3 regions of the Vibrio sp. Y176 genome follow, and region 1 is predicted to be linked to each of the others. Evidence: predicted binding sites of a transcription regulator. Region 1 holds the regulator's gene; each other region holds the start of a gene.
The links. Region 1 encodes CRP, which controls carbon source genes, mostly activating them, when cyclic AMP is high. Its sites were predicted from a motif close to TGTGANNNNNNTCACA; they were not measured.
Positions count from the first base shown of each region.

Region 2: the regulator CRP is predicted to act here: its motif matches at 9,324-9,339, upstream of udp (uridine phosphorylase).
Region 3: the regulator CRP is predicted to act here: its motif matches at 6,797-6,812, upstream of cytR (DNA-binding transcriptional regulator CytR).

Region 1 is NZ_JAWOQS010000017.1:10,253-21,276, reverse strand. It holds gene astA (arginine N-succinyltransferase) at 1-837, shown strand, start outside; gene astD (succinylglutamate-semialdehyde dehydrogenase) at 866-2,323, shown strand; gene R7O13_RS22495 (DUF1338 domain-containing protein) at 2,572-3,363, shown strand; gene crp (cAMP-activated global transcriptional regulator CRP) at 3,500-4,132, opposite strand; gene R7O13_RS22485 (phosphoribulokinase) at 4,373-5,242, opposite strand; gene R7O13_RS22480 (YheU family protein) at 5,368-5,580, opposite strand; gene R7O13_RS22475 (hydrolase) at 5,614-6,621, opposite strand; gene R7O13_RS22470 (TIGR02444 family protein) at 6,709-7,197, opposite strand; gene R7O13_RS22465 (ABC transporter ATP-binding protein) at 7,194-9,113, opposite strand; gene kefG (glutathione-regulated potassium-efflux system ancillary protein KefG) at 9,323-9,916, shown strand; gene kefB (glutathione-regulated potassium-efflux system protein KefB) at 9,900-11,024, shown strand, end outside.
Region 2 is NZ_JAWOQS010000003.1:609,898-620,921, forward strand. It holds gene ycfP (alpha/beta hydrolase YcfP) at 337-879, opposite strand; gene thiK (thiamine kinase) at 955-1,836, opposite strand; gene lpoB (penicillin-binding protein activator LpoB) at 1,861-2,451, opposite strand; gene R7O13_RS11100 (YcfL family protein) at 2,518-2,910, opposite strand; gene R7O13_RS11105 (COG3014 family protein) at 2,910-4,307, opposite strand; gene hinT (purine nucleoside phosphoramidase) at 4,377-4,727, opposite strand; gene R7O13_RS11115 (methyl-accepting chemotaxis protein) at 4,997-6,988, shown strand; gene R7O13_RS11120 (DUF1887 family protein) at 7,152-8,312, shown strand; gene udp (uridine phosphorylase) at 8,470-9,228, opposite strand; gene R7O13_RS11130 (zinc/cadmium/mercury/lead-transporting ATPase) at 9,543-11,024, opposite strand, start outside.
Region 3 is NZ_JAWOQS010000004.1:288,573-299,596, forward strand. It holds gene rpsC (30S ribosomal protein S3) at 1-207, opposite strand, end outside; gene rplV (50S ribosomal protein L22) at 226-558, opposite strand; gene rpsS (30S ribosomal protein S19) at 569-847, opposite strand; gene rplB (50S ribosomal protein L2) at 869-1,693, opposite strand; gene rplW (50S ribosomal protein L23) at 1,709-2,011, opposite strand; gene rplD (50S ribosomal protein L4) at 2,008-2,610, opposite strand; gene rplC (50S ribosomal protein L3) at 2,628-3,257, opposite strand; gene rpsJ (30S ribosomal protein S10) at 3,272-3,583, opposite strand; gene rpmE (50S ribosomal protein L31) at 4,040-4,261, opposite strand; gene priA (primosomal protein N') at 4,558-6,762, shown strand; gene cytR (DNA-binding transcriptional regulator CytR) at 7,086-8,093, shown strand; gene ftsN (cell division protein FtsN) at 8,319-8,867, shown strand; gene hslV (ATP-dependent protease subunit HslV) at 8,983-9,534, shown strand; gene hslU (HslU--HslV peptidase ATPase subunit) at 9,558-10,889, shown strand.

The DNA.
Region 1 (11,024 bases):
ATGGTTGGCTTTGACTCTGAAACGGGTGAGGTTGCGGGTACCACCGGAATCGAAGCATCTATCGGCTGGGATGTCCCATTTTACTCATATCACATTAGTAAAGTTGTGCACTCGTCGCCAAAGCTTGGCGTTAACAACGTCGTTAAACTGCTTACTTTTGGTAATAACTACACGGGTAACAGCGAAATTTGTACCTTGTTCTTGCGTGAGAAATTCCGCCAAGGTCTGAATGGTCGTCTAATGTCGAAGTGTCGTTTCCTAATGATGGCAGAGCACCCAGAGCGCTTCTCTGAAACGATCTTTGCGGAGATGCGTGGCGTTTCAGACGACGAGGGTAATTCACCATTCTGGCAATGGCTTCAAGAGCATTTCTTCTCTATCGATTTCACTCTTGCAGATTACCTGACAGGTATCGGCAAGAAAGGCTTTATCGCCGACTTGATGCCGAAACTGCCTATTTACATCAATCTGCTCAGCCCAGAAGCGCAAGCCGTGATTGGTCAAGTACATGACAACACGCGTCCAGCGCTGAAGCTGCTTGAGCGTGAAGGTTTTACCAACCGAGGCTACGTCGACATCTTCGACGGTGGCCCAACGGTTGAGTGTGATCTGCGTAATATTGAGTCGGTACGTCATTCATTCCGCGCGCAAGTCAAAATCTCTGAACATTCCAGCACACAAGACTTCTTGATGTGTAATTCATCTTTCGAGAACTTCCGTGCGACAGTCACTAAAGCGGCGTATGACGCAGAAACACAAAGCGTGATGATTGCACCAGACGTTGCGGATGCACTTTCGGTTGAAGAAGGGGATTTCGTCCGCCTTCTTCCGCAGTAACAGACGACAGAATTTAAGGATAGAAACAATGACACATTGGATTGCAGGTGAATGGGTACAAGGTCAGGGTGAAGCATTTACGTCTCTGTCGCCGTACAACCAAGAAGTGATCTGGCAAGGCAAAGGTGCAACGGCAGAGCAGGTGAACCAGGCGGTATCTGCAGCGCGTGAAGCGTTTATTGACTGGAAAAAGCGCCCATTTTCAGAGCGTGAGGCAATCGTGTTGGCTTTTGCGGAGAAAGTAAAAGAGAACAGCGAAAAAATCGCCGAAGTCATTGCCAAAGAAACTGGTAAGCCAATTTGGGAAACGCGCACTGAAGCAGCGGCAATGGCAGGTAAAATTGCCATTTCGATTCGCGCTTATCATGACCGCACTGGTGAGGCGAGCCGTGAAGCAGCAGGCAACCAAATCGTATTGCGCCACCGCCCATTGGGCGTGATGGCGGTGTTTGGTCCTTACAACTTCCCAGGCCACCTACCAAATGGTCACATTGTGCCTGCGCTACTGGCTGGTAACACGGTAGTCTTCAAACCGTCTGAGCAAACGCCATGGACGGGTGAATTGGCAATGAAGCTATGGGAAGAAGCCGGTCTGCCGAAAGGCGTGATTAACCTTGTTCAAGGCGCGAAAGAAACTGGTATCGCGCTCGCTGACGCAAAAGGCATCGATGGCGTACTGTTTACGGGTAGCGCAAATACGGGGCATGTATTACACCGTCAATTTGCGGGTCAACCGGGCAAGATGCTCGCACTAGAAATGGGTGGTAATAACCCGATGGTGATCTCTGATAAATATGGTGATTTGGATGCCACGGTTTACACCATCATCCAGTCAGCGTTTATCAGTGCTGGGCAGCGTTGTACGTGTGCTCGTCGTTTGTATGTGCCATTGGGTGAAAAAGGCGATGCGCTTATCACCAAACTCGTTGAAGCGACACGCAATATTCGCGTAGACCAACCATTTGCAGAACCTGCGCCATTTATGGGACCGCAAATTTCGGTCGCGGCAGCCAAGTTTATTCTTGATGCACAAGCTAATCTACAGTCTCTTGGCGGTGAAAGCTTGATTGAAGCGAAAGCAGGAGAGGCGGCGTTTGTTTCTCCAGGCATCATTGATGTAACGAACATTGCTGAGTTACCAGATGAAGAGTACTTCGGCCCACTTCTGCAAGTGGTGCGCTACGAAGGATTAGACAAAGCCGTGGCGCTAGCAAACGATACGCGCTTTGGCTTATCTGCTGGTTTGGTTTCAACCGACGACCAAGAATGGGAATACTTCGTTGACCACATTCGTGCAGGAATCGTGAACCGTAACCGCCAGCTTACTGGGGCAAGCGGTGATGCGCCATTTGGTGGTCCGGGGGCGTCGGGTAACTTGCGCCCAAGCGCTTACTACGCAGCAGATTACTGTGCGTACCCAATGGCATCAATGGAAGGTCAAGAAACTGTCTTGCCTGCAACATTGAGTCCAGGTGTAGTGCTATAAGTTTTAATAATAGAGTCGCAACTATGCATTGCGGCTCACCTTGCCGGCGCATCATTTAGGTATGGGTTGTAGTGATCGTTGGCAGAACACGAAAAGTGAGCAAAGACTCGGAAAAGCGTGTTGACTGACTGGCATTTACCGTCACAGGTTGATGGTTGCTCGTTCATTATTCTGGACAACTTTTGTTGTGAACGAGCAGCCAACTTCCGCTTACCTTTAAACTCTACATCTCGTAACAAGGAGTCGTTATGACGCCCGATGTGTTATTTGAATCGCTATGGCAAGATTACATTCAACGTCTTTGCCCTTCGGCGGCTAAAGTGCATCAGCTGCTTCAAGAAGATGAGCCTCTGATTAATGATCATATAGCTTTACGTACCTTCAATATCGCGCCTCTTGGTATTGAAACTCTAGCTAAGCCATTTGTAGCTATTGGTTACAAGGCGTGTGGTGATTACGTTTTCGAAAGCAAAAAGCTGGTTGCTAAGCACTATGAGCACCCAGATCCGAAGCAACCTAAAGTATTTATTAGTGAGCTAAAAGTTGAAGAGTGCTCGCCTGAGCTACAAGAGATTGTGAAAAATTTGGTGGCACAAATCGATGCTGACAAGCTGAAAGATAGCGCATTCTTACATGGTGGGCGCTTGTGGGATTTAAGCTTTGCTGATTACCAAACGTTGGCTAAAGAAAGTGAGTACGCATCTTGGCTTGCGGCGCATGGTTACGGAGCAAACCACTTCACGGTGAGCGTTAACCAGCTCAATGAATATGAAGAAGTGAAGCAGGTAAACGATCATCTGCGTACCGCTGGGTTTACCATTAATGAAAATGGTGGTGAAGTGAAGGGCACTCCTGAGGTGTTGCTAGAGCAGTCATCGACCATGGCAGATAAAGTAGCGGTTCGTTTTAGCGAAGGCACTGAAATTATCCCTGGCGGGTTTTATGAATTTGCTAAGCGCTATCCGATGGAAAATGGTGATTTGTACCCAGGTTTCGTGGCCGCTTCAGCTGACAAAATCTTTGAAAGTACGAATGGCTAAGTTTTAGGGTTAACCTGTTAAGCTTACTCATTAGTGTTCGCTGCACCCTATCTCATTTGGTCATGAGTAAATAAAAAGCCACCAATGTTGCCATTGGTGGCTTTTATAATTTTGTTCGTGTCACTCTAGTTCGAGATTAACGAGTACCGTAAACCACGATGGTTTTACCGTGAGCAGAGATTAGGTTCTGCTCTTCTAGCATCTTCAAGATACGACCTACTGTCTCACGAGAACAGCCAACAATTTGACCGATTTCTTGACGAGTGATCTTGATTTGCATGCCGTCTGGGTGAGTCATTGCGTCTGGTTGTTTTGCAAGGTTCAGAAGCGTCTGAGCGATACGACCAGTTACGTCTAGGAACGCCAGGTCACCCACTTTTTGGCTAGTTACTTGAAGACGACGAGCCATCTGCGCAGAAAGACGCATTAGGATGTCTGGGTTTACTTGGATAAGCTGACGGAACTTCTTGAAAGAAATTTCAGCAACTTCACAAGGAGATTTAGCACGAACCCAAGCTGTGCGCTCTTGGTCTTCCTCGAATAGACCAAGTTCACCAATAAAGTCTCCTTGGTTTAGGTAAGAAAGGATCATCTCCTTACCTTCTTCGTCTTTGATAAGAACCGCAACAGAACCTTTAACGATGTAGTACAAAGTTTCTGCCTTTTCGCCCGCGTGAATTAGCGTGCTCTTTGAAGGGTACTTATGAATATGACAGTGTGAAAGAAACCACTCTAATGTTGGGTCGGTTTGAGGTTTACCTAGAACCATAATATCTCACTTCCTCTGCAGGGTACGCTTGCGCTATCCATATTTTAGCTAAGCCTGAATTAGGCCTACTAGAATAAGAGCACTTTTTATATGCTGCAAGCTCTCTTGTGTTTCGGTAAGAAATAGTATCCTTTTTCGAAAACGATTTCTTGATTTTAATCGTGCCATGATTGAGATTTTGTAAGCAAAACTGTGCACATGATCACGGTATGAAAAGTAAACATCTTCGCAGGCAGGTTTTTAGCCAATTTTCCCTGTTTCGATGAGCTGTTGTAGGATAGGCCGAACTATGAGCTCCATTGCAAAGCTCATCTTACCGCCGGGTACGACAATCGTGTTGTGGCGTGACATGAATGAGCCATCAATCATGGCCAGCAGATATGGGAAGTCGACATTCTTGATACCGCGTAGGCGAATCACCACAAAACTCTCATCCAAACTAGGGATGCCTTTTGCATTAAGTGGGTTGGAAGTATCAACGGTCGGTACGCGCTGGAAGTTGATGTGAGTACGAGAAAACTGCGGAGTGATATAGTTGAGGTAATCGTCCATGGATCGCACGATTGAGTCCATTACCGCTTCACGCGAATGGCCGCGATCGCGAGTGTCACGTACGAATTTTTGTATCCACTCTAAGTTCACAATCGGCACCATGCCGATTAAGAAATCCACATGTTGAGCAACATTAACATCGCCATCGACCACGCCACCATGTAACCCTTCATAAAACAGCACGTCGCTGTTTTCGGGTAAGTCTTGCCACGGTGTAAACGTGCCTGGCATTTGATTGTAGGGAACCGCTTCGTCAAACGTGTGCAGATAACGGCGCACGCTGCCAGTGCCGTCATGCCCGAACTTACGGAAAAACTCTTCTAATCCCGGGAAGTCATTAGCTTGTGGGCCAAAGTAGCTAATGTGTCGACCTTGCTCGCGGGCTTTGCGAATTTCGATGTCCATTTCTGGGCGAGTAAAGCGATGGAAGCTATCGCCTTCAACCCATGCGGGTTTAACGTTCATCATATTGAACATTTTACGGAAGGCTTCAGATGTAGTGGTCGTGCCGGCACCGGACGAACCAGTAACCGCAATAATTGGGTGTTTAGCTGACATGACAAACCTTGTCGAAAATTACTTACCTGTAATGTGCAGTAGAGTTACTACTGCACGGTCGATATCCCACTATAGCACGTAACAATACCTTGTCATCGAGTGGGATACGGTAAAATGTGAAGGGTCTAAAATTTTGTTTTATGTTGAATATCGACGGTTTCGTGTAGCTCAGAGAACACGATAACCGCTTCACCTTTTTCCAATTGAGCTTTAACTTGATCAATTTTGTCTTGCAAAGAAACCTCGACGGTTCCGTAATCCGTTCCTTCGCGTAAGACGAATTCACGAATTAAGTTTTCCAATGTTTCCGGCGCAATGTCTTGCCATGGAATGATCATAAATACCTCTAACTTTTATGATGAGCGGCTAGTTTACTGCGTTCGTTGCTTGGATACAGCAGAAAGGTAATCTGCGGCGATACTTTCGTAATACCCGGGCAGCGCTTCCTCCAACCAAAACTTAGGTTTTAACGCCGTTCCTGTTAGGAAGCCAACATGGCCACCGTGTTCAAAGAGACGGTAATCAATGTTATCTGGCAAAACAAACTTCGGTATCACATCATCGGTCATGAACGGATCGTCTTTGGCATGGATGATCAGTGTGGGTAGCGTGATTTGCTGTAGTTTACTTAAGCCAGAACATTGATCGTAATAATCTTGTGCGTCTTTAAAACCGTGCAGTGGTGCCGTGATCAAATCATCGAATTCATACAATCTTGTGACACGTTTTATTGAGTTGTAGGACAGCGCAAGCTCGCCGTGCAATAGATGATGCTTTTGTAACGCGTTACGTTTCAGTGAAGAAAGCAGATAACGGCGATACACTTTCGAAAAGCCTTGTTCAATACGGTTCGCACACGCCGCTAGGTCTAAAGGCGCTGAGATAATAGTCGCTGCATTCAAAATAGGGTGGTCTTTATATTGGGCTAAATAATTCGCCAACATGTTACCGCCAAGAGAAATACCAACTGCAACTTTGGGATTATCAGGAAAACGTTGTTCAAGGTGCTCTAGGAAGTAACGAGCATCCGTCACTTCACCCGAGTGGTAAGCTCGTGCTTTTTTGTTTGGTTTACCGCTGCAGCCACGAAAATGCATCATCACCGACAGCCATCCAGATTGAGCAAATGCATTCATTAGCCCATTGGCATAAGGGCTATAGAAGCACCCCTCTAACCCATGAAATAAAACAAAAATCGGCTTTTTTTGTGCAGGCTCTTGGGTTGGGTCCTCGCTCCACGCGAGATCGAGAAAGTCGCCATCGGATGTATCGAGGGTTTGCCAAATCGGCGTAAACAACGCTTTTTTGCGAATAAAACGCGGCAAAAGCGTTTGGAGATGCGGGTTTTTGATCCCGGCGGCTGCGAAAAATTGTGTCATACCTAACTGCTCTTATGCGGTCCTTCGGTGTCCGTTGAAGAACTTATTAATATAATCCTTTATAAAGATTATAGGTATTCTACAGATTTATGGGCGTTTTGGTGGTTGAATGTTTGGCACCGGCATAGCAAAGGCTTGCTGCAAATGCTCCCCACCGAGTTGACGACAGTATCTCAACGTCAGTGGGTCACCATCATTTTTGAGTAGTGCAAGTGAGTTAATGCAGTCCACCAAATCCGCTTGTTGCTGCTTTTCTAGTTGCAGCTCAAACTGCAAGGTCTCACGATACAAAGCGTCATTGACTTGAGACTTAAGGTGGCGACGAAGGTCGCGAAAGGAGTGAAGTAAAGTTTCGCTTCTACCTAGACAGTCTTGCACCAAGGGCCAGTCTTTTTCTTGGAAAATGAGTTGCTGCTCATCGAGCCATCTGAGCAGCAGGAGTAGGTTCACGTTACCGTGGTAGTTGTTTTGCAATGATAAGCACGCCTCTTTCACTTCTCGCACACCATAAAACTGCAGACTAAACTGCCAAAGGTGTTCTAGGGTGAGTGTGTATTCAGCGTGTTGATTACTCATTGATTAAACTCTAGCTCCATCTGCTCCAACGTTTCTTGAGCAGACATCCATTCCATTTCAATTTCTTCGAGCTCAGCCTTACTAGAAGCTTGAAGTGCCAGCACTTGGTTAAGTTTAGCTTTATTTTCGGCCGCATACAGTGAGTTGTCCGCCAATTGTTCTTCAGCTTCGGCCAGTGCAGCACCTAACTTATCCATTTTATTTTCTAGTTGTGTCAGCGTTTTGCGAATTGGCGCAGTCTGCTTACGAAATTCTGCATCGCGACGTTTTTGCTCTTTTTTCGCTGCCGCGCTGTTGGCGCTATCTTTGGCTGGCTGTGCGGCTTGTGCTTCTTTGCGTTCCGCTCTTTGTTGCTCGGTTAACCACTTGTAGTAGTCGTTTAAGTCACCATCGAACGGCGCAACTTGACGATCATGCACCAAGTACAAGTCATCGGTTGTAGCACGCAATAGGTAACGGTCGTGCGAAACAATCACCATTGCACCTTCGAACGTTTGCAGTGCCATCGTCAATGCTTGGCGCATGTCCAAGTCTAAGTGGTTGGTCGGTTCATCAAGTAGCAACAGGTTTGGCTTTTGCCACACAATTAAAGCCAATACCAAACGGGCTTTTTCGCCACCAGAAAACGGCGCAACTTTTTCTAGTGCTTTGTCACCTTGGAAGCCAAAGCTACCTAGGTAATCACGTAGCTGCTGTTCGGTTTGATCGGGTGCGATTTGCATCATGTGTTGCAGCGGCGTTTCTTCAGGGTGAAGCGTTTCTAACTGGTGCTGAGCGAAGTAACCAATTTTCACGCCTTGTGAGTAAGTTAGGTCACCACCTTGCGCGTTAAGTTCACCAGAGAGCAGCTTGATTAAGGTCGATTTACCCGCACCATTACGGCCGAGTAGACCAATACGACTGCCAGGAACCAAGTTCAAGCGGATCTTCTCTAAGATGAGGTTGTCACCGTAACCTGCAGATACTTCATCCATCATCATGATTGGGTTTGGCAGCGCAGCTGGCTCACGGAATTGAAAGCTAAATGGGTTATCGAATTGAGCTGGCAGTACTTTTTCCATGCGCTCCAAAGCTTTGATACGGCTTTGGGCTTGGCGTGCTTTTGATGCTTTATAACGGAAGCGGTCGATGTAGCTTTGCATGTGCGACATCTGCTTCTGTTGCTTTTCAAACATCGCTTGTTGTAACACCATCTTTTGTGCGCGTTGGTTTTCGAATGACGAGTAGTTACCCGTGTATTCGTTCAGCTGCTGATTCTCGATGTGAATGATGCGACCAACAATTGGATCAAGGAAGTCTCGGTCGTGCGAGATCAGAATCAGCGTGCCAGGGTAGTTTTGTAGCCAACGCTCTAACCACATTACCGCGTCCAAATCCAAGTGGTTGGTTGGTTCGTCGAGTAGCAGTAGATCAGAACGACACAATAGCGCTTGAGCCAAGTTAAGACGCATACGCCAACCACCCGAGAATTGGGTCAAACTCCAACTCATTTGCTCTTGGCTGAACCCTAAACCATCGAGCAGTTCTGCCGCGCGAGCGCGAATGCTGTAACCACCAATGGTTTCAATTTTACCGTGTATCTCGGCAACTAGGGTTCCGTTGTCCTGCGTTTCTGCTTCTGCTAACTGCTTTTCGAGAGCGCGGTATTCGCGATCACCATCAATGACGTATTCCAGTGCAGTGCGCTCTAGCGCAGGCGTTTCCTGTGCGACCCAGGCCAACTCCCAGTGTTGAGGCTGGCTAAATGAGCCAGCATCAATTGACAGTTCATCTTTCAGTAGGGCAAACAGCGTTGATTTACCGCAGCCGTTTTTGCCCACAAGACCGACTTTATCGCCAGGGTGAATAGTCGCAGAAGCTTGGTCTAAAAGAGGTTTACCGCCACGCAGTAACTGAATATCAGAGAAGGTAATCATAAAGTTTTCATTCACTTTGCGCAGTGCGCGTTGCTTGGTTACATAGCGAAGTGGTTTCAATCGTTTTTAAAGCCACTTGGGTATATATCTAGCGGTGAATAGTAGGGGTATTGGCCGGAAAAGTCGATTGATTCGCTTTAATTGCATTATGCTGTACAAAAAAGTATAACAATTTGATAACGGATAAAAATAACCACAAGGACGACCATTTGGCTGTTGCACCGTCTATTCTCCCAAAAGTTCTGGTCATTTATGCTCATCCAGAGCCACATAACTCGATTGCCAATCAAGTGATGATAAAAAAAGCTCAGTCGCTTGATCACGTCACTGTGCACGATCTTTACGGTGTTTACCCTGATTTCTTTATTGATGTGAATTACGAACATGAGTTGTTGCTCGCTCACGATGTGATTGTATTTCACCACCCACTTTATATGTATTCATGTCCAGCCCTATTAAAAGAGTGGCTAGACCGAGTGTTAGGTAAAGGCTTTGCGTTTGGCGGAGGTGCGGCGCTAGAAGGAAAATACTGGCGCAGTGTCATTACAACAGGTGGTAAAGAAGAAGCCTTCAGCGCGAAGGGGTACAACAAATACCCACTTGAGCAAATCTTGCAACCGTTTGAACTGACGGCAGCCCTATGCCAAATGCACTGGATTGAACCTCTGGTGTTGTATTGGTCAAGAAATGTTTCGGATATTGAACGCTACGAACATGCTGAGTTATACCGTGGATGGCTGAGTAACCCACTTGAAAACTGGCAAGCGGCAGATCGAGGAGGTCAGTATGGCGATCACCAGTGAGTTTCTTCAAAGCAGTGTGGTCTTTCTTTCGGCTGCGGTTATTGCGGTGCCGATTGCTCAGCGGCTTGGGCTTGGCTCGGTTTTAGGTTATTTACTCGCTGGTGTGTTGATTGGCCCATGGGGGCTTGGCTTAATTAGCGACGTTGATGCCATTTTGCATTTTGCCGAGCTTGGGGTTGTGTTGTTACTGTTTTTGATAGGGCTGGAATTAAACCCTAAAAAATTGTGGCAGATGCGAGGGCCGATTTTAGGTTTAGGCGGTGCGCAGGTTGTGGTCACGACCGCCGTGATTGGTAGTGTCGTCAGTATGTTTGGCGTAAGCATGCAAGTGAGTTTAGTGATCGGGATGGGGTTGGCGCTGTCCTCGACGGCGATTGCACTTAAAGTCATTGAAGAGCAAGGGCTTAATGGTACCGAAACGGGGCAATCTGGTTTTGCGGTGCTGCTCTTTCAAGATATTGCAGTGATCCCGATGCTGGCGATGTTGCCCTTGCTAGCAGGCGGGCATAGTGGTGGAAGTTGGTTGGATGTCTTCACTATTTTAGGCAGTGTGGTAGCACTGTTGATTGGAGGTCACTTTTTACTACGTCCGTTATTTCGTTTTGTCGTGATGAGTGGTGTTCGTGAGCTCTTTACCGTTGCTGCACTTTTAGTCGTGCTTGGCATTTCGGTCGTGATGCAAAAGCTCGGCCTTTCGATGGCATTGGGGACTTTTTTAGCAGGCGTTTTGCTGGCAGAGAGTGAGTATCGCCATGAGTTGGAAATCGCTATCGAGCCATTTAAAGGTCTGTTGTTGGGGTTATTCTTTATTGCGGTGGGCATGGCGGTAAACTTGGGGTTATTGGCATTACATCCTTTAGAGATTCTCGGTGCGGTGGTGGCTTTGGTCGTGGTTAAGGGTTTGGTTTTGTATGCATTGGCGAGAGCTGCCCGTGTCGGAGCCAAAGCGAGAAGCCGTATGGCTGCAATTTTGAGCCAAGGCGGTGAGTTTGCCTTTGTCATATTTACCGCGGCGAGCCAAGAGGGCATTTTGTCCAAAGAGCAAGTGGCGTTTCTGTTGGTGGTGGTCAGTCTATCCATGGTGACGACTCCTCTTTTGCTGATGGGA
Region 2 (11,024 bases), on a different contig from region 1:
TACGACGCCAGAATTTTTTGGGCAAGTTTATTACTCGCTCTCAATTTTTTTTGATATTTATCAAATTATTTTAGTCCGGTTCATTATATAGAGACCAACTTTGAAGGCAACCAAAATCCGTGTAACGAGTACGGATTGACTACTTTTCGACTACTCTACAACAAGGTGTTCGTGCTACATAGGAGGGAAGTAAGAAAACGGTAAGGAGAACACAATATTCAAAGCGTTAAACCAAGAAAATGTGCCTTTCAAAGAGACAGTGGCTCGGCATACTCAAGAGAAGGAATCGCAGCAAAGCAGCCGATAAAAACGCCGCTTTACTGTCTACACTCAACATTAATAAGTATTTTTAAATACCTTTATCGCTTGTAAATGATGAGAGATTTTTTTGAACTTATGAGACTGAGTTTCATCCCAAATGATTTGATAGTGTTTTCCTAACTCAGCTGCCGTTTTCGAATTGTCATGCACTTCATCATCTTTAGAGAGAATCACTAAGCAGTGCGCTTGATTTTTCGCTCGAAACTGATCAACACATTTTGTTGCGATATCTTCGTACTCTTCTGGGCGATCGATTCGACCAGCCATCGTTTTTTCTGGGTGCAAGTTCGGGTTGAACATCACTTGTTTGATACCGCATAGAAAACCAATTCGCTCAGACCAGTAACCACCTAAACCAACCCCACAGATTAATGGGTTTGGGTCATCAGATTGATCGATAACTTTAGACACTTCTTTTAACAAGTGTTGCATGTCGTGCTTTGGGTGAAGGGTGCTGTAATTGATAAAACGAACGTCGTCGTCGATAAATTGCAGTTGAAGAACTTTTTCGTGGTTACCCGGGCTTGTACTGTCAAAGCCGTGTAAGTAAATAATCATGTGTACCTCTCCCTGTGTGTATCTGGTACTTTTATTAAAACTACCACTATTTCCTTACTGTTAAAGGGGAAAATATCACGAGTTCTCAAAACAGTGATCTTCCATACACAATGAGCCTTTCAACTCATACGCACTGTTTAAGTATTGTTCATCTCCCCACAATTTATAGGCAAGTAGATACCAGAGCATCGCCATCACCAAGGTTCTTGGTTGCCAAGCGTGTACACCTCTCAGCCAAAGAGACACATCTTCGATACCTCGAAGTTGGCAGTACTGCTTTACCGCTTCTTCCACAGGCGCATTCGCGACCTGAATAGTTAAGGTCAAATCAAGCCTAGGGTCAGCAATCCCGGCATACTCCCAATCAATGACTTTCACCCCACTCTCCCCTCGCACTAGGTTGTAACACCCCAAATCGAAGTGACATAGGGCAAGCGGAACAGGTGCAACGTTCGGTTCCGTGCGCCACTTCATGTACAAAGCCTCAAACTCCGTACCCACATACTGACCATCAAGCTCAAGCCAATAATGATCGATGCGAGAAATATATGAAAATGGAACCAAAGGAATTGCGCTTATCGGATATTGATGAATCTTCGCCGCAATGGATAATAAATCGCTTAGTGCTAAGCCTGACTCCGTCAGTGCCTCTCCTTCTATCCATTCCACCAGCAACCCTTGCTCATGAATAAAAACTGGCTTGGGGCCAATTTCCAATGAAGAGACTGCATTCAGCACTTGATATTCACTGTGACGAGAAATTGAAAAAGCCTTGCAGACATGACTGGTCGGTCGCCAGATGTATGCAAGGCCTTGAGAAGATTCCAACCGCCAACAACGGTTGGTGAGCCCCCCGGTAACAGTTTGTACTTTTACCGGAGGCTCCGTAAAGAAGCCATCGAGAGCGTTAAGACTCGGATCTAACTGTTTTGCTTGTTGCCAAGAAAACCATGCCATTGATGACTTCTCCACCCTGTTCGATTAAAGACCGAATAGGCTCTTAGATTGCGCTTTACGAATTTCAGTTTCATCCGCCCACTCAATCAAACCTGTTTCTAGGTCCATTAGGCGCATGGTCATCTTGTAGTATACATCTTTATCGCTACCTGCATTTTTCACAATGCTAGATAGGTTGCCGTAAAGCATGTATTGAGCACCAACCATTTTACCAAATTGGATAGCTGTGCTTTGGTTAACAAGCTCATCCGTGTTTTGGAAGTTAAGTTGTTCACGCACAGACTCAACACGATCCATATCAACAAAACGGAACTTACCTGAGTTCAACATCTTAGTAGAGATCGTGTCAGTAATGGATTCAGTGTCAATATGTTCACTGGTTTTGTTCTTAATTCGCTCAACAAAAACGATAGGACGTTGGTCACGAGTAATTGCTGCTACAGAGCCCGACATCATCATGCTATCCACCATTTCAGCCGCGATTTTTTGTAAATCTGTTGAGCCAAAATCGATAGTCGTGGTTTCTGTTGCTTGCGCATCGCCGTAAGAGACTTTGTTAGAACAGCCACCTAAAATGACGGCAAGACCTAAAAGAGCAATAATACTTTTTTTCATGAGAGTTCCTTAGTTTTTCAATACCAGCGCATCGTTAGCGCGGCAGCTTCGGCAGAGCCGTTAAGATTAATCGTCTTGTGCTTCTCTAATTTGCACACGGAATTTTGTGCCATTTGGATTCACAGTAACTTCAGATAACGTGACTTGCTCAAATCCTCGCACAATCATTTTTCGCCACGGACCAGGTTTGGTATTCACTTCTAAACCATTGTTGTCATACCAATAAAATCGGTAAAGAATGTGCTGATCACCTTTGTAATTGCTACTCAGCTGCACGACTCCTCGTGGGCGATCATCAACGTAAGTGGTGGTGATGTTGTCAACTAATAAGCGACTACCTAAAACGTTATCATTAAAAAATACTTTTTGCGTTTGGCCATCAATTCGAATACCAGCCGTGTTTTCGGCGCATCCAACTAAACCAATAGCCATTGCTAAACAAACAAGCCATGCTTTCATTACAGTCTCCCTAGCTGTTTATGCCACACGGTTGAGTGTGCTCCCTGACGAGATACCCATACCAATGTAGTCTGCTGTGCAGGCACTTCAAACTGATAGGTTTGATCACCCAAGTTTAAACTTTGTGTTCCCGGTTTCACGATTTTTGAAGCCGTTTTCACTTGCGCTGGCAATGTTTGCCAACTTCTCGTATCTGGCTGTTCGGTCAATGTGTTCCATACATTGAAAAGTATGTTGCCCACATCATCGCCTTTTTTCGCCGCCTCTTTTCGGATTCGATCTTTTGCCCAAACACGAAGAGCTTGACGGATCACTATTGTAGTAAGACGTTCATTAAGATCGTTTTGCGCCATCGCATTAACATCAGTCAGCGTACTGGAAGGCAATACCTGACCATTTAAAACAACATCGCTAAAACGTTGAGCACCTCGGTTCTGATAATAAGGAAGCGCCAACGAATAAATCGCGCCATTATCGCGACTGTCGTAAATTGGTAAATCAATACGCCACCCTTTCATCGCCTCAACAACACCCTGCTCATCAATAACGATGACTCGCCCTTGTGACTGAGTTAATCCAGAAGGTGCTTTGCCATACCGCTTCTCTAGCATGCGCAAGTCTTCACGCATGCCCAGCTTCTTAGCAGCGTATAAGGTGCTTTCCACAACTTGCTTGTTGTCTGGCATTACAGCGAGTGCTCGTCGGTAATCAACATAAGCACTGTTTAAGTCTCGCGACGCTTCATATAACAAGCCAGAAAGATAGAACAGATAACCATTTTGTACCGCGCTTAGTTTTTTACCAGCATCAGGGTAGTTCGCTAACACACTGCCTAAATTGGCAGACATGCCTTGCTTGTTAAGGTCTTTCTCTGCTGCTTTTAGCTCTTTTTCACGCGCCTTTCTTGCCGCTTCCTGAACTTGATTAGCACGACGCACTTCAACTAGTGCTCCTTCTAAATCGTTTTTCTGTAAGTAATTTAGTCCTAGATACAGGTGCAAAAAGCCAAGTTCGTAATCGGCGGGATGATAGTCTTGGAGATTGTCGTTCACTGCGAGAGAGCCGACGCTCGTTGCCGTGTCTGACACAGATATCGTCGCTCGATCTTGTTGAACACGTACGGCACGATCGCTGCTTTCTAGCGCATTCAAACTTGTCGGGTAATCTTCAGCAAGAAAAGAGATGCGACCTTTTTCAAAATTGCCAAGTATCTCGCCACCCACTTCACTTGATTGAAGTTGTTTTGCTTTGGCATATTCCCCTGCAACAACGGCTTGATAAACTTCTTGATTCTGGTTGCTGTAATGACTAAACAGATTGCCCGCAGATAAATTCGCGCAGCCAGAGGCCATTAAAGCCCAGCTCATCAGCCCTAACAGCTTTACACCTAGTTTCACATTTATCTCCACAAATGTGTCATTCGACAGGAAAAAAAAGTGGGTGAATCACCACCCACTTTTAAAAGCTTAGCTCAATACCATTGGACCTAGAGGGCGGCCGCCTAGTAGGTGCATGTGAATATGGTAAACCTCTTGGCCACCATGTGGATTACAATTAACGATTAGGCGATAGCCGTCTTCAGCAATACCTTCTTCTTTCGCTAACTTTCTAGCAACAGTGAACAAACGCCCCATCATTGCTTCATCTTCAGCTTCTACATCATTCGTTGTTGGGATCAGTTTATTCGGAATAATGAGAATATGGCTTGGTGTGCGAGGGTTAATGTCGCGAAACGCAGTCACCAAATCATCTTGATAAAGGATATCGGCAGGGATTTCCTTGCGAATAATTTTACTAAAGATCGTTTCTTCCGCCATGAGGACTCCATTTTATAAACGTAATTAGACCCCAATTAGTATGCGCCAACCAAAAGCGGAGCTCAATAAAAACAGTGTTCACTTAACATTATTAATCAAATGCTAATTAACGAAGCTTTTTTTGTCGTGTGCGTCATAAAATGCGCGTCACAAACTGAATACAATCCAATGAATTTTGTTACTTTTTTAAGACAATTAGTATTTTTATACCCAAGTAAACTCAAAAATGCTTGGGTAGCTTGTCTATTTTTGGGAGAGGAAGCTCACTTATGCGAGGTTCAGTTATTAAAAGGATGTATGCCGGCTTTGCACTGATCATCATCCTATTTGCCGTCACAATTGCCATTATGATGGGAGGAATGAGTGATATTCACGGAAAATTTGGCACGGTTTCTAAATCATCCCTACCGTTGGTATCGTTATCTAATCAAACCAGTGTTGAGCTGCTTTCTGCCGACAAATCATTTAAAGACTTCCTGACGACAGAGAATAAACAACGCATGGATGAAATGCGTCAGGAATTTGCTAGATCTCAACAGCGCTTCGAATCCACATTGGCTCAACTGAAAACCGCAAGCCAAACCTACCCTTCTCTTGCCGAACCGTTTTCACAGTTAAAAACGTTAGAGCAGAGCTATTTTACAGAAGCTCTAGAGGCCATGGACAACTACGAAGCAATGTTCGCGGCTCAAGAAGAAGTGCAAAAATCCTCACGCCGCTTCCAAAAACTGAATACCGAACTGTCGGTTGGTCTTAAAGAATATGTGGCAGATCAAACCAGCATTTCTGTCAAAGTCATGGCAAAGAGCTACTTTATCAAGTTAAAAGATGCCGAAGTAATTACCTCTGATGCCCTCGCCAGTTCCAACCCTGAGTTTGTTACGCAAGCCGTGGCTAAAAACCGCAAAGCAGTAACGCACTTGAATTACGCATTCCGCGGGTTGGTGACTCAGCTTCCTGAGCTAGAAAAAGCATTTGGCGAATCTGTAGAGCAATTTACTCGTGACGTCGGTATGCGTGGCGGTGTGCTAGACCAACATAATAATTACCTCAATGCTCGCGCCGCTTTGTATAACAATATCGCCAACCTAGCAAATAAAGTGGATTCAACCATGGCGATTCTTGAGCAATTTACGACAACCGCAACAGATAAGCTCAATGAATCATTGGCAGATGCAGGTGACATATATTCGGCGGGTGTAACGAAAGCCATCATCATTGGCGTTATTGTCGTTTTACTCGCGACAGCGATTGGCTACCACATCGCACAAAGCGTTCGCGAGCCGTTGACTCGTATTCTAAAAGTGTTAGAAGGCCTGACTGAAGGTGATATGACACAGCGTATCGACATTCGCTATAACAACGAATTCAGCCGCGTGAGTGGACACATTAACTCACTCGCCGACAACCTTCACGAGATCTTGGTGAAACTCAACGAAGCGTCAGAAAACCTATCGTCAACCGCGACAACCAACGAACGCACCTCTTCGCAAGCACAAATCAAATTGAGCTCTCAACGCGAACAAACAGCAAACGTCGCTACCGCGATGACAGAAATGTCTCATTCAGTGCAGGAAGTCGCGCAAAGTGCGCAAGGCTCGCTAGAAATGGTGCAACGCGTCGAATCTGCCTCTGAAGAAGGCAGAAATGTTATGAGCAGTAATATCTCAACCATTAATCAACTAGAAACACGTTTGAACGAATCGGTCTCCGCAGTTTCTGAGCTACAAAAGATGAGTGGTCAAATTGGGTCTATCCTTGATGTGATCCGCAACATTGCGGAGCAAACCAACCTACTGGCATTGAACGCGGCAATTGAAGCGGCTCGCGCTGGTGAACAAGGTCGCGGCTTCGCGGTAGTGGCAGATGAAGTACGAGTACTCGCATCAAGAACGACTCAATCAACCACTGAAATTGAATCCATGATCAGTAATCTGCAATCTAGCTCGCAATCGGCGAACCAAGTCATACAAAGCTGTATGAGCGATATGGAGATGTCGGTTGAGCAAGCATCAAAAGCGAACAGCTCAATGGAAGAGATCCAGGCGCTAATCATCGAAATCAGCCAAATGAGTACGCACATTTCACAAGCAGCAGCAGAGCAAAGTGAAACATCAACAGACATTGCTCGCAGCATCGAAGATATCAACAGCATCGCCGATGAAAGTTTCCAAGCCATGTCGAATATCGCACAAACCAGTGAATCACTGACCCACTTGGCTCATCAGCAAAATGAATTGGTCCACCGATTTAAGTTATAAATACTTTATAATTAAGAGCATTAATTAGTGCAATCAACTGTATAAGGGCGACTTTTTGTTAAGTCGCCCTTGTTTTTTGTCGGCCATGTCTACATATGATTAATAAGGCCAGCTCATCCCCTTGAACAACTCTTTTCGAGCGGCCTCATAAAAAGGAAAATCTATGGCTGTTCATGTTGGTATTATCGACCAAGACCCAGTGAGATTGGTCACTCCTCTATTAGATAATCGTACGCTAAGCACACATATCGTCTTCATCGGAGACAAGAGCCAGTTAGATATATTTGACCGACTGAGTGCCGTTTTAGATCAACGAGAAATTACTTCTGAATTTTTTGAAATTCCATCCGCTGTTAATACATCTCTGATCAAACAAGCAATTCAAAAACTGGCAAAAGACCTCCATGAACGCGGCGAAGATGTAAAATTGAACGCGAGCTGTGGTCTTCGTCATCGCTTGTTGTCGGTGTACGAAGTTTTCCGTACCTATCGCTGGCCAATTTTTGTGGTTGAGCCTAGTAGCGATAAGCTTTGTTGGTTATACCCTGATGGCAAAGAAGATACCCAAGTCGAAGATCACATTACGATTGCAGATTACCTCACTATCTTTGGTGCACGCGGCGAGTTTCACCACGTTGATTTACCACCTCTTCTTGATAAAAAATTGTATGAACTTGGTGAACGATGGGCCTCAAATGCGCTTGAACTTGGGCCAGGTCTAGCAACACTTAACTACCTTGCAACCACATGCCGCAAAGAACAAAAGCTTGATGTCGAGCTCTCCGAAAAACAGCAGGGCTACCGTGAGCTCAACATGTTGCTTTCAGATTTAGTAGAAGCAGAAATCGCCACCTATGAAAATGGCGTTTTAACGTTTGCAGATGAAGATGCTCGACGCTTTTCAAACGGTGAGTGGTTAGAAACTTTGGTTCACAGCACCGTGAAGCAAATCCAAGACACCATGCCGACGATCCAAGATCGATCGTTAAATGTTCAGGTTTATCGCAAACTTGGTGAAAGTGAAGTACGCAATGAGTTAGATGTCGCAACAGTTGTAAACAACAAGCTGCACATCATCGAGTGCAAAACCAAAGGCATGAGAGATGACGGCGACGATACTTTATATAAGTTAGAATCGCTTCGCGATCTATTAGGTGGCTTACAAGCGCGCGCAATGTTGGTGAGCTTCCGTCCTCTTCGTCACAATGACATTACTCGTGCTGAAGACTTAGGGCTAGCCCTGATTGGCCCTGATGAGCTTAAAGATTTAAGAACGCACTTAACGGCTTGGTTTAAAGACGCGGGCGGTTCAGACGAGATATAGTGCCATTAAGAAAAGCTAAAATTCACAACGATAAAAAGCAGCATTAATGCTGCTTTTTTTATACCTAAATTTTAGCTGTACGCATTTCTATAAGTAGAAAAAAACCAGAGGTTAGCCTCTGGTTTTTTCTGTTTGTTTAAATGCCAACTATAGAGGCTTAAAGCATTTTACGCGCTGCTTCTACAACCACTTTAATTGAACGCGCTTCCGTTTCTTTCAGAGTTGAATGATCTGGAATCTCTTTTTGTGTACGGTTGATGATAACACCAGCCACACAACCCGCTTTTAAACCAGAGCTCGCACACATTGTTAGCAGTGTTGCAGACTCCATCTCGAAGTTAAGTACGCCCATGTCTTGCCATTCTTGCATAGAGCCTTGGAAACGCTTAACAACACGACCAGAGAACGTATCGTAACGTTCTTGACCAGGGTAGAACGTGTCGCTTGATGCAGTCACACCCATGTGAACTGTAGCGCCAGACTCTTCTACCGCTGCTTTCATTGCGGTTGCTACTTCAAAGTCAGCAACTGCTGGGAATTCCATAGGAGCAAAGTGTAGGCTCGCACCGTCAAGACGAACTGACCCCGTCGTTACGATCATGTCACCCACGTTTACATGCGGTTGAATTGCACCCGTTGTACCAACACGTAGGAAAGTGCGAACACCAAGCTGTGCCAATTCCTCAACTGCGATAGAGGTAGAAGGACCACCAATACCTGTAGAACAAACCACAACAGGTTTACCGTCTAGCTCTGCACGGTATAGCGTGTATTCACGATGGCTTGCTAGAAATACTGGATTTTCCATTTGTTCTGCGATTTTTTGAACACGCGCTGGGTCACCAGGAATGATCGCTAGAGTCGCACCATTAAGATCAGCTTCAGTAACACCTAAATGGAATACAGCTTGAGACATAAGTCGCTCCTTATTGTGGCTTATTTTATGAACAATAAGCTCATTAATCAGTTATTGGGTACAGATGCACTGTAGCGAACCTTTCACCAACATAGAGTGATCACAATCACAATGATAAAATGTAATGAAAATGAAATTTCAAACAAAACTGGTATTGATCACACTTTAAGGGGCATTAGATCATTTTGTTGCATAGCAATGCGTGATTTCAAGGACGAGAAAAACGTCTGATCGCATCAGGTGAATACGGTTAAAAAAAGCCCGATACACGAATGCCTCGGGCTATTAATGAGTGGGATCAATGGTTAGGTCAGTTATTTGATCTGCTTGGACTCAAAACGAAGTAATCTCAACGCATTCAATGTCACCAGTGCTGTTGCACCACTGTCGGCTAATACAGCAACCCACAACCCAGTAACACCAAGTAAACTTGTCACTAAGAATACACCTTTCAAACCTAGCGCTAACGCGACATTCTGACGAATGTTACTTAGCGTCGCACGCGACAGTTCTATCATGGCAGGTAGCTCAATCAAACGGTTGTGTGTTAACGCCGCATCAGCAGTCTCGAGCGCAACATCCGTACCGCCTCCCATCGCAATGCCGATACTCGAAGCTTTCATGGCTGGAGCATCATTGATACCGTCTCCCACCATCGCAACGGTATGTTGTTGTGATAGCTTCTCGACGTAATGCACCTTGTCTGCAGGTAACAAACTCGCTTTATAATCCAAGCCTATTCTATTTGCCATTGCTTCTGCACTTCTCGGGTTGTCACCCGTTAGCATCACCGACGTGACCCCAAGTTCCTTCAACATTGCGATGGCTTGCTGGGCATCTGAGCGCAATGTATCTTGCCATGCGATCACGCCAATGACCTCGTCATCGTAACGAACAATGACAACCGTTTTACCTTGTTGTTCCAACGTAACTACTTGCTCTATGGCTTCTTGAGAAAGTGGAAAGTCTGCCTTTGAAGGCGTGACCACTTGGACCATTTTTCCATCGACGTAACCAGTGACACCAGAGCCTACTTGCGCGGTTTTATCCAACGCTTCAGGAATAGTAAGCCCCTGCTCTTGCACTTTGGTAACTAAAGAAACCGCTAGAGGATGACTTGAACCAACCTCGATTGACGCAGTTAGGCTAAGTAACTTGTCTTCATCCATATCAAAAGCAAAGACGTCGGTCACTTCTGGTTTACCTTGCGTCAGTGTCCCAGTTTTATCAAATGCGACAGACTCAACCTTGCCAAGCAACTCAAGCGCCGCACCACCTTTGATCAATGCGCCCCGCTTAGCCGCTGCCGCCAAGCCAGAAGTGATCGCCGCAGGCGTTGAAATGACTAATGCACATGGACAAGCAATCAACAGCAGGGCGAGTCCTCGATAGATCCACGTTTCCCACGGTTGGGCAAATAGTAATGGCGGCGTAACGATAACCATCAGAGACACCAGCATCATTAGCGGCGTATACCAACGGCTAAATTTATCAAGAAAGCGTTCTAATGGTGCTTTACGGGATTCTGCTTCTTCAATCAAATGAAGAATTCGGTCTATCGCATTCTCGCCCTGACGGGAAGTCACCTGTAAGCGAACCACTTTATCGACAACCACAGCCCCGGCCATCACTTTGCCACCGGTTTGATGTTCAACGGGAACAGATTCTCCCGTTAACGCACTTTCGTCAAAACTCGCAAGCACATCTTGCAAAACACCGTCGGCAGGCAAACGACCTCCGGGTGCGACTTCTATGATATCCCCTGGTTTAAGCTGCGCAGCTGGTACTTCTTTGCG
Region 3 (11,024 bases), on a different contig from region 1:
GTGAATAGTCACACGGATGCTCTTAGCAGGACGCTCGATAACGATACGTGATAGAGACGCTTTTTTCAGTTCACTTGTAAGGAACTGACGTACCTTGAAGTCGCCGTCTAGGTTGTCAGCGAAATCTTTGGTGTTAGCAAACCATGTAGCATTCCAAGGCTTAACGATGCCTAGACGAATACCATTTGGATGTACTTTTTGACCCATTGCTTACTCTCCTAGTCTCTAGCGATCTGCTACAACAACAGTGATGTGGCTTGAACGCTTCAAGATACGATCCGCACGACCTTTAGCACGAGGCATAATACGCTTCATGGTTGGGCCTTCATCTACAAAGATTTTTGCGACATTCAGATCGTCAATATCTGCACCTTCGTTGTGCTCCGCGTTAGCGATAGCAGACTCTAGAACTTTCTTAACTAGTGCAGCAGCTTTTTTGTTGCTGAACGTTAGGATTTCTAGAGCTTGGTCAACAGATTTACCACGGATTAGATCCGCAACTAAGCGAGCTTTCTGAGGCGAAATGCGAGCAAAGTTATGTTTAGCAATTGCTTCCATTATCTACTCCTTAGCGCTTCTTAGCTTTCTTATCCGCAGCGTGACCGCGGTAAGTACGTGTTGGTGCGAATTCACCCAGTTTGTGACCGATCATTTCATCAGTTACAAATACTGGTACGTGCTGACGACCATTATGGACAGCGATGGTCAAACCGATCATCGTAGGGATGATCATTGAACGACGGGACCAAGTCTTAATAGGCTTTTTGTCTCCGCTTTCCACCGCTTTCTCTACCTTCTTCAGCAAGTGTAGGTCAATAAAAGGACCTTTCTTGAGAGAACGTGGCATGGCGATTCCTCTTTATATAGATTACTTGTTACGACGACGTACGATGTACTTGTCAGTGCGTTTGTTCTTACGAGTCTTGAAGCCTTTAGTAGGCATACCCCAAGGAGATACTGGGTGACGACCACCAGAAGTACGACCTTCACCACCACCATGTGGGTGGTCAATCGGGTTCATTACAACACCACGAACCGTTGGACGGATACCGCGATGACGTGATGCACCTGCTTTACCAAGTTCACGTAGCATGTGCTCAGAGTTACCAACTTCACCGATTGTTGCACGGCCTTCAGAAAGAACTTTGCGCATCTCGCCAGAACGTAGACGGATAGTTACGTACGCACCGTCGCGAGCAACGATTTGAGCGTAAGCACCAGCCGAACGAGCTAGCTGACCACCTTTACCAGGCTTAAGTTCAACGTTATGTACTGTTGAACCTACTGGGATATTACGCATTGGTAGAGTGTTACCAGCTTTGATTGGTGCATCAACACCAGACTGAATAACATCACCAGCTACAACACCTTTAGGTGCTAGGATGTAGCGACGCTCACCGTCTTTGTAAAGAACTAGAGCAATGTTTGCGCTACGGTTTGGATCGTATTCAAGACGCTCAACTGTCGCTGGAATACCATCTTTAGTACGTTTGAAGTCAACTACACGGTAGTGGTGCTTGTGACCACCGCCGATGTGACGTACTGTGATACGACCCTTGTTGTTACGACCACCGTTCTTAGAGTTTTTCTCTAGAAGAGGTGCGTATGGCTTGCCCTTGTGTAGGTCAGCGTTAACAACTTTAACAACGTGACGACGACCAGGGGAAGTCGGCTTACATTTAACAATAGCCATTTTTAACTACTCCTGTTATTCCGCGCCGCCAACGAAGTCAAGATCTTGACCTTCTTTCAAAGTAACGTACGCTTTCTTAACGTCGCTGCGGCGACCTTGGCGTAGACCTTGACGTTTGGTCTTACCCTTAGTGATAAGAGTATTTACAGACTTAACTTCAACTTCAAATAGCTTTTCTACAGCTGCTTTGATCTCTTTTTTAGTCGCATCTTTAGCTACTTTGAAAACGATAGTGTTCGCTTTCTCAGCTGCCATAGTTGCTTTTTCAGAGATGTGCGGTGCACGTAGAACTTTTAGGATACGCTCTTCAGTGATCATGCTAGCATTTCCTCTACTTGCTTAACTGCTTCTGCAGTCATTACAACTTTGTCAAACGCGATTAGAGATACTGGATCGATACCAGCAACATCACGTGCGTCAACTTTGTATAGGTTACGAGCAGCTAGGAATAGATTCTCATCTACTTCGCTAGTCACGATTAGAGCGTCAGTTAGCTCAAGCTCTTTAAGCTTAGCAACTAGCTCTTTAGTCTTTGGTGCTTCAACTGAGAAGTTATCAACAACGATTAGACGCTCTTGACGAACAAGCTCAGAAAGAATGCTCTTCATAGCACCACGGTACATTTTTTTGTTTACTTTTTGGCTGTGATCTTGTGGTTTCGCAGCAAAAGTAACACCACCTGTACGCCAGATTGGGCTACGGATTGTACCAGCACGCGCACGGCCAGTACCTTTTTGACGCCATGGCTTAGCGCCACCGCCAGAAACTTCTGAACGTGTTTTTTGAGCACGAGTACCTTGACGAGCACCTGCTGCGTACGCAACAACTACTTGGTGTACAAGAGCTTCGTTAAACTCACGTCCGAAAGTAGTTTCGGAAACAGTTAGTGCATCGGCACCTTTAACCATTAGTTCCATTACTTACTCCTGAGACGTTATGCTTTAACAGCTGGTTTAACGATCACGTTGCCGCCAGTTGCGCCTGGGACTGCACCTTTAATAAGAAGCAGGTTGCGCTCAGCGTCAACACGTACGATCTCTAGGTTTTGAGTCGTTACACGCTCAGCACCCATGTGACCTGCCATTTTCTTGCCTTTAAATACGCGACCTGGAGTCTGACATTGACCGATAGAACCAGGAGCACGGTGAGACAATGAGTTACCGTGAGTCATATCTTGAGTACGGAAGTTCCAACGCTTAACAGCGCCTTGGAAACCTTTACCCTTAGATGTACCAGTAACGTCTACTTTCTTAGTTTCGTTGAATAGTTCAACAGTTAGTTCTGAACCAACTTCGAACTCTTCGCCGTTTTCTAAACGGAATTCCCAAAGACCGCGACCAGCTTCAACGCCAGCTTTAGCAAAGTGACCTGCTTCAGCTTTGTTTACGCGGTTAGCTTTCTTAGAACCAGCTGTAACCTGGATTGCTGCGTAGCCGTCAGTTTCAAGAGTTTTCACTTGAGAAACACGGTTAGCTTCAACCTCAACAACTGTTACTGGGATAGAAACGCCTTCTTCAGTAAATACGCGGGTCATGCCCACTTTACGACCGATTAGACCAATCATACTTCTAATCTCCCTTAACCTAGGCTAATTTGAACGTCAACGCCCGCAGCAAGGTCTAGACGCATTAGAGCATCAACAGTCTTGTCTGTTGGCTCAACGATGTCGATTAGACGCTTGTGAGTACGGATTTCGTACTGGTCACGTGCTTTCTTGTTAACGTGTGGAGAGATAAGAACTGTGAAACGCTCTTTACGAGTTGGCAGTGGGATTGGACCACGAACCTGTGCGCCAGTGCGCTTAGCTGTTTCAACGATTTCCGCTGTAGAAGCATCGATTAGTTTGTAATCGAAAGCTTTTAGGCGGATACGGATACGTTGGTTCTGCATGAGACAGAGCTCCAAATTTAATAAATTACACAAACAATATCGCCACTCAAACTCGTCGAGACGAGAGAATGCCGATTGATTTATGTGAAACCGTAGCATCCAAGATTAGGACGCATTGTCAGTTAATTTTCGATTAACTATCCCTATATGCCAAAGTCACCTTTGAGGATAGTTTTTCCGAAGAAAAGATAGCTAATTGTATTAACCGCGAACATAAGCTGAGTATACATTACCTCACAAATCCTTAGATTTGCTCGCTCCTCACTGCTCATTGGTTCACAACTGGCTTAACCAGTGCGCTGCATTATACAGATCACACTTTAGGTTGCAAGCGCTGAGTGAAAAATAATCGGGAATATTCCAAACCCCATACATTCCTCTTCGCTTGGTAGCCATTAAAACAAAAAGGACGCCGAAGCGTCCTTTTCTAAACTGTAATCGTAATAGCGGCTGCTATTATTTCTTACCGCTTGATAGTGCACCGAAACGCTTGTTGAAGCGATCAACACGGCCGCCTGTATCAACGATACGTTGCTTACCAGTGTAGAATGGGTGACACTTGTCACATACGTCTAGGTGGATAGACTCTTTACCTAGAGTAGAGTTGAACTCAAAAGAGTTGCCGCAAGAACAAGTCGCTTTTACTGCTTTGTATTCTGGGTGGATACCAGCTTTCATGGGATAACCTCAATAGTAGGCCGTGTCGCTATACGAATCTAAGCCGCACACCACACGCAATTAATAATAAAATGGGATACCGCATCAACTAATTGCCGAAGCCATATCTCAAGGCGCGATATAGTAAAGAATCACATTGCTCGGATCAACACATTTGGCAACTTTTTCGCCACTTTTTTAGCCAGACTAATCATAGAGGAACGATTCACGCTGAATCGCATTGCTTTACTCGAATTTCCATACCTATTTTAATAGACTCTCATTTCCTTTCCCTCTTTTTTAATAGCTAAGAATTTATGCGTCCAACCATTGCTAGAGTGGCATTACCCGTTCCGCTCGACAAACAATTTGATTACGCCATTCCGGGGCACCTGTTTCCGATCATTGGCGGACGCGTATCCGTACCTTTTGGACGTCAAACGTTAGTTGGCATCGTCACCGCGATGGTTAATCACTCGGACTTTCCCAAAGATCAACTCAAGCCAATCAAAGCAGTTCTTGATTCTCAGCCGATATGGTCTGAAAAGCTTTATTCGTTGCTGACTTGGTGCAGCCAGTTCTACCAATACCCACTTGGAGATACGCTACACAATGCGATGCCAGCAGCTCTACGTAAAGGAAAGCCTGCAGATTTTGCGACGCTACAAGAGTGGCAAATTACCGAATCCGGTAAAGACAAGCTGATGCAAGGGCTTGATCGTCGAGCGGTCAAACAACAGAAGGTCTTGCAAATGTTGGTTAACGGCGCTTTGCCTCACCAGGAATTTGTCGACCAAGAGATAGCCTCAACAGTACTAAAGTCTTTAGAAGAGAAAGGCTGGATTGAACGTATCGAGAAGAAGCCTGTAATCACCCAGTGGGGACAGCACGTTGAATGCGACGTCGAAAAGCCAAAGCTCAACCACGAACAAGCGCTGGCTATTGCGAGTGTAAATAGCCAAACAGGTTTTGCCTCCTATTTATTAGAAGGCGTCACGGGCTCTGGTAAAACAGAAGTTTACTTAAACCTTATCAAGCCAGTTTTAGAGCAAGGTAAACAAGCCTTGGTTTTAGTACCAGAGATTGGCTTAACGCCCCAAACCATCAACCGCTTTAAACACCGTTTTAATGTGCCAGTTGACGTCATCCACTCCGGGTTAAACGAGATGGAGCGTCTGAATGCGTGGCTTTCTGCACGCGACAAAGCGGCCGGAATCATTATCGGCACACGCTCTGCCCTACTCGCGCCTTTTGCTGATCTCGGGATTATCATTGTGGACGAGGAACATGACACCTCTTACAAACAGCAAGATAGCTTGCGTTATCATGCACGCGATGTTGCTGTAATGCGCGCTCATAAAGAACAAGTTCCGATTGTTCTGGGCTCAGCCACACCTGCACTGGAGACATTACACAATGCCTTGTCAGGCAAATATCACCATTTAACACTAACCCAACGAGCTGGCTCTGCCGTGCCAACCACTAATAAAGTGTTAGATGTAAAAGGTCAGTATTTAGAAAGTGGTTTATCTGCCCAACTGATTGCCGAGATGCGCAAGCATTTAAAAGCGGGCAATCAAGTAATGTTGTTTCTTAACCGTCGAGGCTTTTCGCCCGCTTTGATGTGCCATGAATGCGGTTGGATTGCAGAATGTAAACGCTGTGATGCGTACTATACGTTCCACCATTACAGCAACGAAATACGCTGCCATCACTGCGGCTCACAACAACCGGTGATTCATCAATGTCAGGGGTGTGGTTCAACCCAATTGGTTACCGTCGGCGTAGGAACGGAACAACTCGAACAACAATTGGCTCAGTTATTTCCAGAATACAACGCCATTCGCATCGACAGAGACAGCACACGTCGCAAAGGTAGTTTGGAAGATGCCCTTGAATCGATTCGCAAAGGTGAACATCAAATTCTGATTGGCACCCAAATGCTGGCTAAGGGGCACCATTTTCCAAATGTAACGCTCGTTGCTCTTTTGGATGTTGATGGCTCTCTCTATAGTAGTGACTTCCGCGCTTCCGAGCGACTAGCGCAGTTGTTTATTCAGGTCGCAGGTCGTGCCGGCCGCGCAAGTAAACCTGGCGAGGTTATCCTACAAACCCACCATCCTGAGCACAGCTTGCTGCAAGCCCTGCTTCAAAAAGACTATCGCCACTTTGCTATGACTGCTCTGGAAGAACGCAAACTGGCTCAGCTTCCGCCTTATAGTTTCTTGACTCTGTTTAAAGCAGAGGCGAACCAAAGTGAGGTAGTTGAAGACTTCCTGCGTCAGGTTCGCTTTACGTTAGAGTCACACCCTCTGTTCGATGATTCCTGCATGGTGTTAGGCCCTACTCCTTCACCTTTGGCCAAGCGGGCTGGTAAATACCGTTGGCAACTATTACTGCAAACTCAGCATCGTTCATTGATGCAAAAGTTATTAACCAGTGCCAAACCTGCTATTGAGTTGTTGCCAAATGCTAAGAAAGTACGCTGGAATTTAGACATAGAACCACAAGATCTCAGCTAGCAAACGTTTAACTATGTAATGAATTACCATTTAATGTGACCAGAATCACACCAAGATTACAATTTTTGTTAAACAGACCGTAACTTTCACTTTAGAAATGAATAGACTATCCAAATTAGAAAAGTCTAAAGTGACTTGTTTGCACAGGCTTAGATTAAAACAATGACTATTCCCACAAATTGATATCGCGGTGAAGAATCCATTTTCCCACTCGTTAACACGAACTGAGCGAAGAGCAAACACAGCTCTAACTCGGTTTGATTACTCTGATTTCAAACCGGAATAACGTCATCTTGGCAAAAAATAAATGAGAGGTTAAAACTATGGCGACAATGAAGGATGTTGCCCAGCTTGCGGGAGTGTCTACGGCTACGGTATCTCGAGCCTTAATGAATCCAGAGAAAGTCTCTTCTTCTACAAGAAAGAGAGTAGAAGATGCCGTACTTGAAGCGGGTTATTCTCCAAACTCATTAGCGCGTAACTTACGTAGAAACGAATCAAAAACCATTGTTACTATCGTTCCCGACATCTGTGATCCTTATTTTTCTGAAATTATTCGCGGTATTGAAGATGCAGCCATGGAACATGGTTATCTAGTCCTGCTGGGCGATAGCGGACAACAGAAGAAACGCGAAAGCTCTTTCGTTAACCTCGTATTTACTAAGCAGGCAGATGGAATGCTACTGCTTGGTACAGATCTACCATTCGATGTCAGTAAGCCAGAGCAAAAGAACTTACCTCCGATGGTAATGGCGTGTGAATTTGCGCCTGAACTCGAGCTTCCGACAGTACATATTGATAACCTGACCTCTGCATTTGAAGCAGTGAATTACCTGACCCAATTAGGTCATAAACGCATTGCTCAAATCTCTGGACCAGATACAGCAATATTGTGTCAGTTCCGCCAGCAAGGCTACCAACAAGCCCTGCGCCGTGCCGGCATCAATAAAGATCCACAATATAGTGTCATTACTGAGTTTTCTTTTGATGGCGGAGCAAAAGCCGTTCGTAAACTGCTCGAATTGCCAGAACCACCAACGGCTATTTTCTGTCACTGTGACACAATGGCCATCGGCGCAATTCAAGAAGCGAAAAAGCTTGGCTTACGAGTACCGCAAGATCTCTCTGTTGTGGGCTTTGATGACATTAACTTCGCTCAGTACTGCGATCCACCGTTGACCACCATCTCTCAACCTCGCTATGAGATTGGTCGACAAGCGATGCTAATGATGCTCGAGATGTTAAAAGGCCACGACGTGCATTCAGGCTCGCGTCTGCTTGAAACTAATCTCGTCATTCGTGGAAGTGCAGCGCCACCACAGCGCCCTTAACCTGAAGATTAGGTATTCATCCCCAAAGCGGTGCTAAGGCGCCGCTTTTTTATTTACCCCTCCTGCTTTTTGTATATCCCCGAATAAATATAAGCGAGAACAGAAACACACTCCTACACTCGGGCGTTGTCGCGCTTTAGCTATCAAGATTCTATCAATAGGGTGTTTTCTCAACTCGTTCTGGATTAACATATTTGCAAGAATCCTTGATGACCAGAAATAACCGTGGCAAATAGAGATTATGTAAGACGGGGGCGAGGCGCCCCAAAAAAGTCGACAAAAAAACAGCCGCCGAGAAGAAAAAAACCTTGGCGCAGTGGCCTGCTCGCTATCTTGCTCGTGGGCGGTTTTGGCTATGGTCTTTACCTTTTGAGTAGCGACCCAGAACCTAAACAACCAGTCGTGAAGCAGCCAACAACCACTGTAAGCAAACCAAAGCCGAAAAAAGACTTGCCGCCACCACCAGAAGAAAAATGGGAATATGTTGAGTCACTACCGAAACGTGAAGTTGAAGTTGTGGCCAAAGAAATTGAAGTTTCTAAAATTCCTTACATCATGCAGTGTGGCGCGTACAAAACTCAGGCACAAGCCGAAGAGCGCAAGCTTGCAATCGCGTTCCAAGGGATGTCGAGCAAGATTCGTAAGAAAGAAGGCAGTTCATGGTATCGCGTGGTGCTAGGTCCGTATAAGTTCAAACGTGATGCAGAACGTGACCGTCATAAACTGCAACGCGCGAAAATCGAGCCGTGTGCGATTTGGAAAGAAAATCTTTAAACTCAGGCCCTAGGAGCTAAGATCCTAGGGCCTTTCTTTTTGCCCCCTTGAATCCCCATTTCTCCTCCCCCATATACTGAATTAAATCCAAAGAGAAATAATCAAGAGGTCGACTGTGACTACCATTGTATCTGTACGTCGAAATAATAAAGTCGTCATCGCGGGTGATGGCCAAGTATCTCTAGGCAATACCGTAATGAAAGGTAATGCGCGCAAAGTTCGCCGCCTATACAACAACCAAGTACTAGCGGGCTTTGCCGGCGGTACTGCGGATGCCTTCACCCTTTTTGAGCGCTTCGAAAGCAAACTGCAAATGCACCAAGGTCACCTAACCAAAGCGGCAGTTGAGCTAGCCAAAGACTGGCGTAGCGATCGTGCTCTGCGCAAGCTCGAAGCCTTACTTGCCGTTGCCGACGAAACCGCATCGTTAATCATTACCGGTAATGGTGATGTCGTACAGCCAGAACACGACCTGATTGCGATTGGCTCTGGTGGTGCTTACGCACAAGCTGCCGCAACCGCCCTACTAGAAAACACAGATCTAGATGCTCGTGAGATCGCGGAAAAAGCTCTCAATATCGCGGGTGATATTTGTGTCTTCACGAACCATCACCACACGGTAGAAGAGCTAGACTCAACAGTAGAGCCTGAAAAACCAACCGCGTAATCGTAACGAAGTAAGGAAAGAATATGTCTGAAATGACGCCTCGCGAAATCGTTCATGAATTGAACCGCCACATTATCGGTCAAGAAAAAGCCAAGCGTTCGGTTGCGATTGCACTTCGTAACCGCTGGCGCCGCATGCAGCTTGAAGAAAGCTTGCGTGCCGAAGTGACGCCAAAAAACATCTTGATGATTGGCCCTACTGGTGTTGGTAAGACTGAAATCGCACGACGCCTCGCAAAACTGGCAAATGCCCCTTTCATCAAAGTTGAAGCGACAAAATTCACCGAAGTGGGTTACGTTGGTAAAGAAGTTGAAACCATCATCCGTGACCTAACAGATGTCGCTGTGAAAATGACGCATCAACAAGCGATGGAGAAAGTGAAATTCCGCGCAGAAGAGCAAGCGGAAGAACGCATTCTTGATGCGCTACTGCCACCAGCACGTGATAGCTGGGGTCAAGCAGAGCAAACGGAAGAGTCTTCTCACACTCGCCAGATCTTCCGTAAGAAACTGCGTGAAGGCCAACTAGACGATAAAGAAATTGAAATCGACGTAGCCGCACCGCAGATGGGCGTAGAGATCATGGCGCCTCCTGGTATGGAAGAGATGACTAACCAGCTGCAAGGCATGTTCCAAAACCTCGCTGGCGACACTAAGAAAAAACGTAAGCTGAAAATCAAAGACGCAATGAAAGCGTTAGCGGAAGAAGAAGCGGCAAAACTGGTTAACCAAGAAGAGCTGAAAGAAGCAGCGATTTTCAACGTTGAAAACAACGGCATCGTATTTATCGATGAGATCGACAAAATCTGTAAACGCGGCGAAAGCTCAGGCCCAGACGTTTCACGCGAAGGTGTTCAGCGCGACCTACTTCCATTGATTGAAGGCAGCACGGTATCAACTAAGCACGGCATGGTAAAAACAGACCACATTCTGTTTGTTGCATCTGGTGCATTCCAAGTGGCAAAACCATCTGACTTGATCCCAGAATTGCAAGGTCGTCTACCAATTCGTGTTGAGCTAGAAGCACTAAGCAGTAACGACTTCAAACGCATTCTGACAGAACCAAAAGCCTCTCTAACAGAGCAGTACGTTGCGTTGATGAAAACGGAAGATGTGGACATCGAATTCACAGAAGACGGCATCACGCAAATCGCGGAAGCGGCATGGACGGTCAACGAAAGCACAGAAAACATCGGTGCTCGTCGCTTACACACCGTAATGGAACGCTTGATGGATGAAATCTCTTACGACGCAGCGGAGCAATCTGGCGCTAAATTCGTTATTGATTCCGCTTATGTGAAAGCGCGCCTAGGCGACACGATTGAAGATGAAGATCTAAGCCGCTTTATTCTTTAACCGCAATCTATCCCACCAAAGCCCAGAACCTTGTTTCTGGGCTTTTTGTTGAGAATGGCGGTGACTTTGACAACATCTAAATCAAAAGCTCTCGTCATTCTAGCGAGCTCAAGCGAGACTAAGAATCTGCTAACA